DNA from 3 places in the Dorea sp. MB18-49 genome. Region 3 is predicted to be linked to each of the others. Evidence: predicted binding sites of a transcription regulator. Region 3 holds the regulator's gene; each other region holds the start of a gene.

Region 1 (4,386 bases), on a different contig from region 3:
GTGCCGGAATCATCAATCCGTCTTCGGAAGATATGATGTGTTCTTACTATTCATTCTGTGCGCTGATGAATTACGACAAGAACTGCGAGGATTATATCCGTGTATATGGCAGTCAGAAAGCAGGAACGCCTGCACCGGCAGCCAAGGCAGAACTGACTTTAAAAGAGGCCATCGAAAAAGGTCTGAAAGAAGAAGCGCATCATGCAACAGGAGAACTGTTAAAGGAACAGGCACCGCTGGAGATCATCAATGAACACCTGATCCCGGCACTGGATACGGTGGGAAAAGGATTTGAAAAGGGAACTGTCTTCCTGCCGCAGCTTCTGATGAGTGCCGATGCGGCAAAGATCGCATTTGCAGTGATCAAGGACGTACTCGCACAGGAAGGCGGGGAAGTCCAGGCGAAGAATAAAGTTATTCTCGCAACGGTAAAAGGAGATATTCACGATATTGGTAAGAACATTGTAAAAGTCCTTCTGGAGAATTACAGTTTTGATGTGATCGATCTGGGGAAAGATGTACCGCCGGAAGTGATCGTAGATACTGCAGTTGAGCAGGATATCCGGCTGGTAGGTTTAAGTGCGCTTATGACAACAACGGTTGTAAGCATGGAAGAGACCATCAAGTTATTGAGAGAACGTAAACCTGAATGTAAAGTCATGGTAGGTGGAGCTGTGCTGAATCAGGATTATGCAGATATGATCGGGGCAGATTTTTACGGCAAAGATGCAATGCAGTCCGTATATTATGCACAGAGAGTATTTGGAGAAGAGTAATCAGTGAGCAAAGAATTTCATAAAAATATACAACAGACAAAAAGGAGACAGAAAAAATGGGATTAATATTACCAGAACATTATGACCCTCGCTTAAGCGTAAGAGAGACACAGGAAGCAATCAAGTACATTCGTGACACGTTCCAGAAGGAATTCGGAAAAGAGATGAATCTGGAGAGAATCTCTGCACCGTTATTTGTAGAAAAAAGCAGTGGTCTGAACGATGACCTGAACGGTGTGGAAAGACCGGTACAGTTCGATATCGCAGGCGTTCCGGGAGAGACAATCGAAGTTGTACATTCCCTTGCAAAATGGAAACGTATGGCATTATACAAATATGGATTCCAGCCGGGTGAAGGACTTTATACAAATATGAACGCGATCCGCAGAGATGAAGAACTTGACAACTTACATTCCTGCTACGTGGACCAGTGGGACTGGGAAAAAGTGATCAAAAAAGAAGAACGTACTGTTGAGACACTGGAAGCTACCGTACGTAATATCTTCAAGATCATCAAACATATGGAACATGAGGTATGGTACAAATATCCACAGGCAGTGAAGAAACTTCCGGAGGACATCTATTTCATCACTTCCCAGGAACTGGAAGACATGTATCCGGATAAGACTCCAAAGGAAAGAGAAAATCTGATCACAAAAGAACACGGCTGTGTATTCCTGATGAAGATCGGTGACAAACTCGCAAGCGGCGAGCCGCACGACGGACGTGCACCAGACTACGATGACTGGCAGTTAAACGGAGACATCCTGTTCTGGTTCGAGACACTGAACTGTGCACTTGAGATCTCCAGCATGGGTATCCGTGTAGATGAAAAAGCTCTGGAAGAGCAGCTTGTAAAAGCAGGATGCGAAGAGAGAAAGAATCTCCCATATCATAAGATGCTGTTAAACGGAGAACTTCCATACACCATCGGAGGCGGTATTGGACAGTCCAGACTCTGCATGCTGCTTCTTGACCGTGCTCATGTCGGCGAGGTGCAGGCAAGTTTGTGGCCGGAAGAGATGCGGGAGACTTGCAGAGAGCATAATATTATTCTGCTGTAAATTGGTACTTAATTCAACAGGCTGGTGGATACCCGGACCGAAAGGCCAACCCAGTTAATAAATTAATCCCCAAAATTAGTTGATAAGATTTTCTCAAGTGTCTATAATAGAACTATAGACTGTCATAAAAATGACAAAGGAAAAACAGGAGGAACTCCAACTATGATGAGAGGCATTAATACAACCGTAAGACGGTTGAGAAGAAAAGTCTTTGAAGAAGTCGCAGCGCTTGGTTTCAAAGCGGATGCGGATACTTTATGCGACGATATGGAAGCAATCCCATATGCGCTGGTGAATGATGAGACGGAACAGTACCGTGACAGTGTCTACCGTGCAAGAGCAGTTGTACGAGAGCAGGTAAGACTTGCAATGGGACTTGCGCTCAGACCTGAAGATAAACCGGTACATCTGACAGCGGGAGTAGAAGCAAGTAACATATCAGACAAATATTATGAGCCGCCGCTTATACAGGTTATCCCGTCTGCATGTATGAGATGTGAGGCGAAAGGATATGAGGTCAGCAACATGTGCAAAGGATGTCTGGCACATCCTTGTATGGAAGTCTGTCCAAAGGGTGCAATTTCCATGGTGAACGGAAAATCCTACATTGATCAGGAAAAATGTATCAAATGTGGAAAATGTAAGAGTGTCTGTCCATATGACGCAATCTCCAAGAAAGAGCGCCCTTGTGCAAAAGCCTGTGGTGTCAATGCGATTGAAAACGATAAAGTGGGACGTGCATATGTCAATCCGGACAAATGCGTATCCTGCGGTATGTGTATGGTAAACTGTCCGTTTGGAGCAATTTCAGACAAATCCCAGATCTTCCAGCTTGCAAGAGCATTGTCGGAAGGCGAGCAGATCATTGCTGAGATCGCACCGGCATTTACCGGGCAGTTCGGAGATAATATCAATGCGAGAAACTTAAAGGCAGCACTGGAAGAACTTGGATTTTCACAGGTATACGAAGTAGCTCTTGGAGCTGATATCGGAGCTGTTGCAGAGGCACACCATTATGTGGAAAAGGTTACAACGGGAGAACTTCCATTCCTTCTGACATCCTGCTGTCCGTCATGGGCAATGCTGGCAAAGAAATATTTCCCGGATATGATCGATGAAGTGTCTCAGGAGCTGACGCCTATGGTCGCTACTGCACGTACGATCAAAAAAGAACATCCGAATGCAAAAGTAGTATTCATCGGACCATGTGCGGCCAAGAAGCTGGAAGCAATGCGCAGAAGCGTAAGAAGTGATGTTGATTTTGTAGTGACATTTGAGGAATTACAGGGAATGTTCGATGCGAAGGAAATTGATCTTTCCGAATATGAAGCAGAGTCATCTTTCCATAATGCAACAGGTGTAGGACGTGGATATGCAGTTGCAGGCGGTGTTGCATCCGCGATTGAAAAATGTGTGAATGAATACTATCCGGGTGTGGAAGTAAAGATCGAACATGCAGAAGGTCTTGCAGATTGTAAGAAGATCCTTTCTATGGCGAAGATCGGAAGAATGAACGGATGTCTGATCGAAGGAATGGGATGTCCGGGCGGATGTGTAGCCGGAGCAGGAACGAATATTCCGGTACCGAAAGCACAGAAGAAAGTACAGGAATTTGTGAAAGCATCCAGCAAACAGCTTCCACCAAAGGAACTCGGTGAGATTGAGTTAAAATAAGAGGGTTCCGAATGAGAAAACAAGAATCCGGAATGTCGTTCATGACGATATTTTATGCGCGTTTTATGCATATTTAAGTTTAAAAGAGACAGGCGTAATGATTGACAAAACGCCTGTCTCTCTTTATAATTAAAAGTTAGTATTGATAAAAATATTTATACTGATTTGATACATGAATGTAGAGCAGGAGGAAATTATGCAGAAGTATGGCGTAAACGAATTAAGAAGAATGTTTCTTGAGTTCTTTGAAAGCAAGGGACATCTGGCAATGAAAAGTTTCTCATTAGTGCCTCATAACGATAAGAGTCTGTTACTGATCAACTCTGGTATGGCACCATTGAAACCATATTTTACAGGACAGGAGATACCGCCGAGAAGACGTGTTACCACCTGTCAGAAATGTATCCGTACAGGAGATATCGAGAACGTAGGAAAGACAGCAAGACATGGTACATTTTTCGAAATGCTTGGTAACTTCTCATTTGGAGACTATTTTAAAGACGAAGCAATTCACTGGACATGGGAATTCCTTACAGAAGTAGTAGGACTGGATCCAGATAGATTATATCCATCCATTTACCAGGATGACGATGAGGCCTTCGAGATCTGGAATAAAGAGATTGGAATCCCGGCAGAGAGAATCTTCCGTTTTGGAAAGGAAGATAACTTCTGGGAGCATGGAGCAGGACCTTGCGGACCATGTTCAGAAGTATATTATGACCGTGGGGAAAAATACGGATGTGGACAGCCTGGATGTACCGTCGGATGTGAATGTGACCGTTATATGGAGATCTGGAACAACGTATTTACACAGTTTGACAATGACGGACATAACAACTATACAGAATTAGAGCAGAAGAACATTGATACAG
Region 2 (4,386 bases), on a different contig from region 3:
CTTTCTTCCCGCCCTTTATACCCGAAAAAAGACAGCCGTAAAAACGACTGTCTTTTATCTTTTGTATATTCCCCAAAATGCCGGTTCCTGTATTCTGACTCCTAGCACCCAGCTAGGTGGGTATCCGCATCTGCTTTTCTGCCTTCCACTGCAAAATCGATGGCCTGACATATTACAGAGATGTAAGACTCCCGTTTAAAGTATTGTAGGTTCAAAACTACAGGAGTGTCGAACATTCCAGGTTTCCACTGCACTTATTATAACCCATTTACATGGATTTTACAACCCTATAACATTATCCGATTTTAATCAGATTCATTAGTGGATCTTATAACTGTGGTCCTGCTGAAACTAAAGCTTTACCTGCTTCATTTCCTTCATATTTAGCAAAGTTCTTGATGAATCTTGCAGCAAGATCTTTTGCCTTTTCTTCCCACTCAGATGCATCTGCATATGTGTCACGAGGATCAAGGATTCCTGTATCAACACCTGTAAGTTCTGTAGGTACTTCAAAGTTGAAGTATGGGATTGTCTTTGTTGGAGCATTCTTGATATCTCCGTTCAGGATAGCATCGATGATTCCACGAGTATCTTTGATAGAGATACGTTTTCCTGTTCCGTTCCATCCTGTGTTAACAAGATAAGCTTTTGCACCGCTCTTCTCCATCTTCTTAACAAGTTCCTCTGCATATTTTGTAGGATGCAGTTCCAGGAATGCCTGTCCGAAGCAAGCTGAGAATGTTGGTGTAGGTTCTGTGATTCCACGCTCTGTACCAGCAAGTTTTGCTGTAAATCCTGACAGGAAGTAGTACTGTGTCTGTTCTGGTGTCAGTACAGATACCGGAGGAAGTACTCCGAATGCATCAGCAGAAAGGAAGATTACATTCTTAGCTGCAGGTGCTGAAGATACCGGACGTACAATATTTTCAATATGATTGATTGGGTAAGATACACGTGTATTCTCTGTTACACTCTTATCTGCAAAATCAATCTTTCCATTCTCATCAAGTGTTACGTTCTCAAGAAGAGCGTTACGTTTGATTGCGTTGTAGATATCTGGCTCAGATTCTTTGTCAAGGTTGATAACCTTAGCGTAGCATCCACCTTCAAAGTTGAATACTCCGTTGTCATCCCATCCGTGCTCATCATCACCGATCAGGAGACGCTTAGGATCTGTAGAAAGTGTTGTCTTTCCTGTTCCTGAAAGTCCGAAGAAGATCGCTGTATTCTCTCCGTTCAGGTCTGTGTTAGCTGAGCAGTGCATAGAAGCCATTCCCTTAAGTGGGAGGAAGTAGTTCATCATAGAGAACATACCTTTCTTCATCTCTCCGCCGTACCATGTATTCACGATAACCTGCTCTTTGCTTGTGATGTTGAACATTACTGCTGTCTCTGAGTTCAGTCCTAATTCTTTGTAATTTTCAACTTTTGCTTTAGAAGCATTGTATACTACGAAGTCTGGCTCAAAGTTTTCAAGCTCTTCTTCTGAAGGTTTGATGAACATATTTGTTACGAAATGAGCCTGCCATGCAACTTCTACGATGAAACGGATTGCCATACGTGTATCTTTGTTTGCTCCGCAGAATGCATCTACAACATAAAGTTTTTTGTCAGAAAGTTCTTTGATCGCAATATCTTTTACTGCTTTCCAAGCTTCCTGTGTTGCAGGATGGTTATCATTCTTATATTCATCAGATGTCCACCATACAGTATCTTTTGAATTCTCATCAACTACGATGAACTTATCTTTTGGAGAACGTCCAGTGTAGATACCTGTCATTACATTGACTGCACCAAGTTCACTTTCCTGTCCTTTTTCAAAACCTTCGAGTTCTGGTTTTGTCTCTTCCTCAAATAATAATTCATAAGAAGGATTGTGTACGATTTCTGTCGTTCCTGAAATGCCATACTTGCTTAAATCGATTTTAGCCATCTTCATTTAACCTCTTTTCTTTTATTTGCTGCTGTATATTTATAAATTCTAGTCTTGTTATATTCTCCCACAACAGCATTTGTTTTATTATTGCATTTTTCTACGCAAAAGTCAATACTTTAACAATCTTTTCACAATGTGTTTTTGCAAGTTCTTTCTCTAAAACTTTTATTTTTTATTCTATTTTTTGTTTTAAAAGCATAAAATGCAAGATTTCACACGAAATCTTGCATTTTATGTATTTTTATCAATACAGAAAATATATTTATCATTTTGTAAACGTTCTATACTTCCAGAATATTCTTCACTGTATCTTTCATCTTATCAGCATCACATTCCAGATCATGCAGAATATTTGCATTCAGGATATCTTTGATCGCCTGCGGCATCTCACGTCCTGATGTTTCTTCCAGAACCTTCAGAAGACTGAACTCATCCTGATCTGCATACTTCGGATCAATTGCACTCATGACACTCTTCACGAATTTATATGGACTTGCTGTTGATGCAATCACGCATTTCCTATTGTCTCCACTGTTCTTCTGATAACATTCACACACATAAGATGCTACACTTGTATGTGTATCCATCACATACCCTGTCTTATCATATACTTTCTTGATATTCTGCGCACACTCTTCTTCTGTCGCATATCCAGCTGCGAAATCATCAAGACGTGCCTTCATATCTTCTGTAATTGTATATTTTCCTGTGGATTTTAATGCTTCCATCATATCTTTTGTCTTCTGGTCATCATCTCCGCTAATCCGATAAAGCAGACGTTCCAGGTTGCTTGAAATCAGGATATCCATAGATGGTGATGTTGTGAGGATAAACTCACGGTTTCTGTCATAATCACCTGTCTGGAAGAAGTCAAATAACACTTTATTGTCATTCGATGCACATACCAGTTTATCGATTGGGACTCCCATCTGTTTTGCATAGTATGCAGCCAGGATATTACCAAAGTTACCGGTCGGAACTACTACATTGATCTTCTCACCGTCTTCAATCTCTTCATTTTCCAGAAGTTTGGCATATGCATTGACATAATATACCACCTGTGGAACCAGACGTCCGATATTGATCGAGTTGGCTGATGAGAACTGATAGCCTTTCTTCGCAAGTTCTTCTGCAAGTTCTTTATCCTCGAACATGGCTTTTACACCACTCTGGGCATTATCGAAATTGCCATGGATCGCTACTACATTTACATTTTCGCCTCTCTGTGTCACCATCTGAAGTTCCTGCACTTTGCTGACTCCGTTCTTAGGATAGAATACGATGATCCTTGTTCCTTCCACATCTGCAAATCCGGCAAGTGCAGCTTTTCCTGTATCTCCGGATGTGGCAGTCAGGATTACGATTTCATTCTTTACATCATTCTTCTTTGCTGAAGTCGTCATCAGATGTGGCAGAATAGATAACGCCATATCTTTGAACGCGATCGTTGCACCATGGAATAATTCCATATAATAAGTATCATCTACTTTTACAAGCGGTGCGATCTCTTCTGTGTCAAATTTGCTGTCATAAGCTTTATCGATACAGCTTTTCAGTTCTTCTTCCGTAAAATCTGTCAGGAACTGTTTCATTACGAGATATGCGATCTCCTGATATGTCTTTCCTTTCAGATCCGACATTGATACATCCAGTTTCGGAAGTTCTGATGGTACAAAAAGTCCTCCGTCCGGGGCAAGTCCCTTCAGAATTGCTTCAGATGCTGTTACTTTCAGATTCGAATTTCTTGTACTTTTGTAATATAAACCCATGCCAATGCTCTCCTTATATGATTACTTTCTCTTGCTGTTTGTATATTTTACAAGTCCACCTGCAGCGATCAGTTTCTGCATGAATTCAGGGAAAGGCTGTCCCTGGAATTCCGTGCCTTTTGTTCTGTCGTAAATCTTACCGCTGTCAAAGTCGATCTCTACTTCATCACCTGCTTCGATTGCTTTTGCCGCTTCCGGACACTCAATGATCGGAAGTCCGATATTGATCGCATTACGATAGAAGATTCTTGCAAACGTCTCTGCGATAACGCAGCTGACACCTGCTGTCTTAAGACATAATGGCGCATGTTCTCTTGAAGAACCGCATCCAAAGTTCTTGTTGGCAACAATAATATCTCCAGGCTGTACTTTATTTACAAATTCAGGGTCGATATCTGCCATTGCATGGCTTGCAAGTTCCTGTGCATCGAATGAATTCAGATATCTTGCAGGAATGATTACGTCTGTATCTACGTTATCTCCGTATTTAAAAACATGTCCTAAAGCTTTCATTATTTGTCACCTACTTTCTCTGGGTTAGCGATATATCCTGCGATCGCACTTGCTGCTGCTACTTCCGGTGATGCCAGATAAATCAAGGAATCTACATGCCCCATTCTTCCTACGAAATTGCGGTTTGTTGTAGATACACATTTTTCTCCTGCTGCCATAACACCCATA
Region 3 (4,386 bases):
AGTCTTGCCATTCCAGTGTCAAGCTTAATATGTACATAGACTTTACAGCCCATGGCTTCTGCAAGCTCTGACACTTCTTTTGCCATCTCATAACTATAGACAGTCATACGTACTTCATTGCGGATCATCGTATCCCACTGATCCGGGAAAATGCATCCAAGAACCAATACCGGTTTCTTCAAACATGCATCTTTTAATAAAATAGCTTCATCCAGCGTAGCTACTGCATAACCCCAGATATAATCCTTGGGTTCCAGAAGCTTTGCAATCTGAACGGCACCATGTCCATAACCATCCATCTTGATGACTGCCATCATCTGTGTATCTTTCTGAATATTTTTCTTCATCATCTCTATATTATATTCAACCGCATCTAAATCGACTCTGGCTAAAACTCTTGTATAATGTTTCACTGCTATTCATCCTCCAGTTTCATTAATGCTTTACTGATATATTCTATCAGATCTCTTGCCATTACACTATATACGCCTTTTTCAAATTTTGCAAGGTCACCGGCCAAACCATGTACATATGTACCTAATCTGGCTGCTTTTTTCGTATCTTTTTCCTGCACCATAAAGCCTGCGATCACACCGGCCAGCACATCTCCCGAACCGGCTTTTGCCATCGCACTGTTCCCGGTAAGATTCAGGCAGATTTCATTTGCCTTATCTGCGATCAGTGTTCTGGAATCTTTTAATACACAGGTTACCTGATATCCGTCAGCGAATTTCTTCAGGATCTGTATCCGGTCTTCTCTAAGATCTTCCACAGGGATGCCTGTAAGTCTAGACATCTCTTTCATATGCGGCGTAAATATGAACTTCCGGTCTGCCAGCCGATCAAGAAGATCTTTGTTATCTGACAGAAGATTTAACCCGTCTGCATCAATCAGGCATGGAACATCCACGTACTCTATAACCGTCCGCAATAACTTCTCCGATGTTGTACTTCTTCCAATGCCGGAACCAATACACACACCGTCTGCCCACTTAAGAAGCTTTAGTACTTCTTCTTTATTAAATTCATCATAAGCCGTTATGATTGCTTCCGGCAGAAGTGTCTGCAATATCTCGCGGTTGTCCTTTGGTGTATAGATTCTGACAAGCCCGGCTCCTGTCATATAAGCCGCATGGGCATTCAGATATGCTGCACCTGCCATACCCTTACTTCCAGCGATCACAAGAAGCCTTCCATAACTTCCCTTATTAGAATCTTCCGGTCTTTCCGGAAGCATTCTACGATATTCTTCTCTTCCAAAAGAATGAATCACATCTGCATCCTGTAATAACGGCTCATGCGAAATGCCAATCTCTGCTACTGTTACTCTTCCTGCATATGCTCTGCCCTGCGCCAGTTCAAGGCCGATCTTTTTCACCTCGAATGTCACTGTATCATCTGCGTGGAATGCACAACCAAGCACACATCCCGTAGAGGCTGAAAGTCCTGATGGGATATCTACTGCAAATTTTGTACCCTGCATCTGATTCATACGTTCAATCACCTGACGATATGTACCTTCAATCTTACGGCTCAGTCCGACTCCGAACACGGCATCTATCACTATGCTGTAGCTGTTATCCTGCGGGATATCTTCTGTGATCTTACCACCACATTCTTTAAGACGTCTTATCTGTTCCCGTGTCTCCGGTGTACAATGCTCTGGATTGCCGACCAGATAAGTATCCACAGAACACCCCATATTCTTCAAGATCCTGGCGATGGCAAATCCATCTCCGCCATTATTCCCTGATCCACATACCACACAGACAGAAGAAAGATCCAGATTCTCACTTTGCATCGTCTGTACACAGGCATTTGCTGCACGCTCCATTAATTCCAGTGATGCAATGCCCAGTTCCTGAATCGCGTACTGATCGGCAGCCTTCATCTGTGCAGCATTAACCAGAAGTTTCATATATTTATTCATCTCCCATCAGATATATCTCTGCAACAAAAGAACGTGTAAAAATATGTCCGTATTCCAGACTACTCCTACACGCTTTCTTGTATTATAGTTTATTTATGGTCCTCTTTGTAACGACTGATATTGTATGACAACTGCATCAGACTTTCTGACAGATGCACATTCTCAACAACAACATTATCCGGAAGGTTCAAATCTGTATGTGCAAAGTTCCAGATCGCACGTACTCCGTTCTCAACCAGCATATTCGCAACTTCAATTGCTTTCTCTTTCGGAATCGTCAGAACTGCAATATCAATCTCATTATTCTGAACAAACGTTTTCAGATCATCCATCATACGGATCGGAACTCCACGGATGGATACTCCCTGAAGTCTTGGATTCACATCAAAGATTCCTTTCAGAATGAATCCACGGTTCTCGAAGGCTGCATAATTAGCCAGTGCCTGCCCAAGATTACCTGCACCAATGATAATAATATTGTGGTCTTCTTCCAATCCTAATATCTTTCCAATCTCTGTGTATAAATACTTAACGTTATAACCGTATCCCTGCTGTCCGAATCCTCCGAAATTATTAAGATCCTGACGGATCTGGGATGCTGTTACTTTCATCCGCTTACTCAGATCGTTCGAAGAAATCCGCTCTACACCATTTTCCAACAGTTCGCCCAAATATCTGTAATACCTCGGCAATCTTCTTATGACCGCACGAGAAATCTCTCTTTCTTCCAATGTTTTCACCCTTCCAATCATAGTCTGAAATAATTATATAAAATTGAAAGATTATTGTCAAACTATTGTTGAATTTTATGCAATTTCCGTTATAATAAAGTAGCATGTGTAAATGCATTTTGAGAATACCAACGTATCAATTATCCATAACTCAGGAGGAAATATATGATATTAGCATGTCACGGGATCCAGAAATCTTTCGGTGAACACCTCATCGTCAGAGATGGATCCTTCCATATAGAAGATCACGAAAAAGCAGCTCTTGTCGGACCGAACGGTGCCGGTAAGTCCACTCTGCTCAAAATGATTGTAGGCGAATTAGCCCCGGATGACGGCAACGTCATCCTGACAAAAGGTAAGACACTTGGCTATCTTGCCCAGCATCAAGAGATGCAAAGCGGTAATACGATCTATGAAGAAGTCCGCACCGCAAAGGCCGATATAATCGCTATGGAGCGCCGTATCCGCGAGATCGAGATGGAACTTAAGCATCTCTCCGGTGACGCCCTGAACGACCGTCTGGAAACTTACAACCGCCTTACGGCCACTTTCGAACGTGAGAACGGCTATTCTTGCAAAAGTGAGATCACCGGTGTGTTAAAGGGACTTGGATTTACGGAAAATGATTTCACCAAACCCGTCGACACTCTCTCCGGAGGACAGAAAACCCGTGTATCTCTCGGCAAGCTTCTGTTAACGAAACCAGACATTTTGCTTCTTGATGAGCCAACCAACCATCTAGATCTGAATTCAATTGCATGGCTTGAAACCTATCTTCTAAACTATCAGGGAGCTGTGCTGATCGTGTCTCATGACCGTTATTTTTTGAACAAAGTTGTCACGAAAGTTCTTGAAATCGAGCTTGGAGAACTTCGTACTTATATGGGAAATTACAGCGACTATGCAGCAAAGAAGCAGCAGCTTCGCGACATACGCCTGAAGGAATATCTTAACCAGCAGCAGGAAATCAAGCATCAGGAAGCGGTTATCGAAAAGCTTCGTTCTTTCAACCGCGAAAAATCCATCAAACGTGCCGAAAGCCGCGAAAAGATGTTGGAAAAAATGCAGACCATCGAAAAACCGATAGAAGTTAATACAGATATACATCTGAAACTGGAACCATCCTGTGTAAGTGGCAATGATGTTCTGACTATTGAACATTTAAGCAAATCTTTCCCCGGACAGGAACTTTTTACAGACGTTAATCTCGAGATCAAACGTGGTGAACATGTCGCAGTAATCGGTGATAACGGAACAGGAAAGACTACGCTTCTTAAGATCTTAAACCGAGTGGTATCTGCTGATTCCGGTACTTATACACTTGGCTCCAATGTTAAGATTGGCTACTACGATCAGGAACATCATGTCCTTCATATGGAGAAAACAATTTTTGACGAGATTTCCGATGATTATCCGACTCTTACGAATACGGAAATCCGGAATGTGCTTGCAGCATTTCTTTTTACCGGTGATGATGTCTTCAAACAGATCAGTTCTTTGAGCGGTGGGGAACGCGGACGTGTATCTCTCGCAAAACTGATGCTCTCTGAAGCGAATTTCCTGATCCTCGACGAGCCGACCAACCACTTGGACATCGCATCCAAAGAAATCCTTGAGAATGCTTTGAATGATTATACCGGCACTGTACTTTATGTCTCTCATGACCGTTATTTCATCAATCAGACTGCATCACGGATTCTGGATCTTGTCAATCATACATTTGTA

What was found. The regulator Rex, encoded in region 3, represses fermentation and respiration genes when NADH is low (regulators of the CRP and FNR family bind a similar motif). The targets are predictions, from matches to a motif close to ATTGTTAANTANTTAACAAT.
Region 1: the regulator Rex is predicted to act here: its motif matches at 1,959-1,978, upstream of NCY30_RS01585 (4Fe-4S dicluster domain-containing protein).
Region 2: the regulator Rex is predicted to act here: its motif matches at 2,041-2,060, upstream of pckA (phosphoenolpyruvate carboxykinase (ATP)).

What each region holds. Positions count from the first base shown of each region.
Region 1 covers NZ_JAMOYX010000001.1:305,194-309,579, forward strand. Annotated here, with positions in the region: gene NCY30_RS01575 (homocysteine S-methyltransferase family protein) at 1-776, shown strand, start outside; gene asnA (aspartate--ammonia ligase) at 833-1,840, shown strand; gene NCY30_RS01585 (4Fe-4S dicluster domain-containing protein) at 2,003-3,514, shown strand; gene alaS (alanine--tRNA ligase) at 3,711-4,386, shown strand, end outside.
Region 2 covers NZ_JAMOYX010000010.1:28,377-32,762, forward strand. Annotated here, with positions in the region: RNA gene ssrS (6S RNA) at 66-247, opposite strand; gene pckA (phosphoenolpyruvate carboxykinase (ATP)) at 329-1,933, opposite strand; gene thrC (threonine synthase) at 2,218-3,705, opposite strand; gene NCY30_RS04970 (3-isopropylmalate dehydratase small subunit) at 3,727-4,218, opposite strand; gene leuC (3-isopropylmalate dehydratase large subunit) at 4,218-4,386, opposite strand, start outside.
Region 3 covers NZ_JAMOYX010000056.1:3,910-8,295, reverse strand. Annotated here, with positions in the region: gene alr (alanine racemase) at 1-413, opposite strand, end outside; gene NCY30_RS13110 (NAD(P)H-hydrate dehydratase) at 416-1,918, opposite strand; gene NCY30_RS13105 (redox-sensing transcriptional repressor Rex) at 2,020-2,661, opposite strand; gene abc-f (ribosomal protection-like ABC-F family protein) at 2,827-4,386, shown strand, end outside.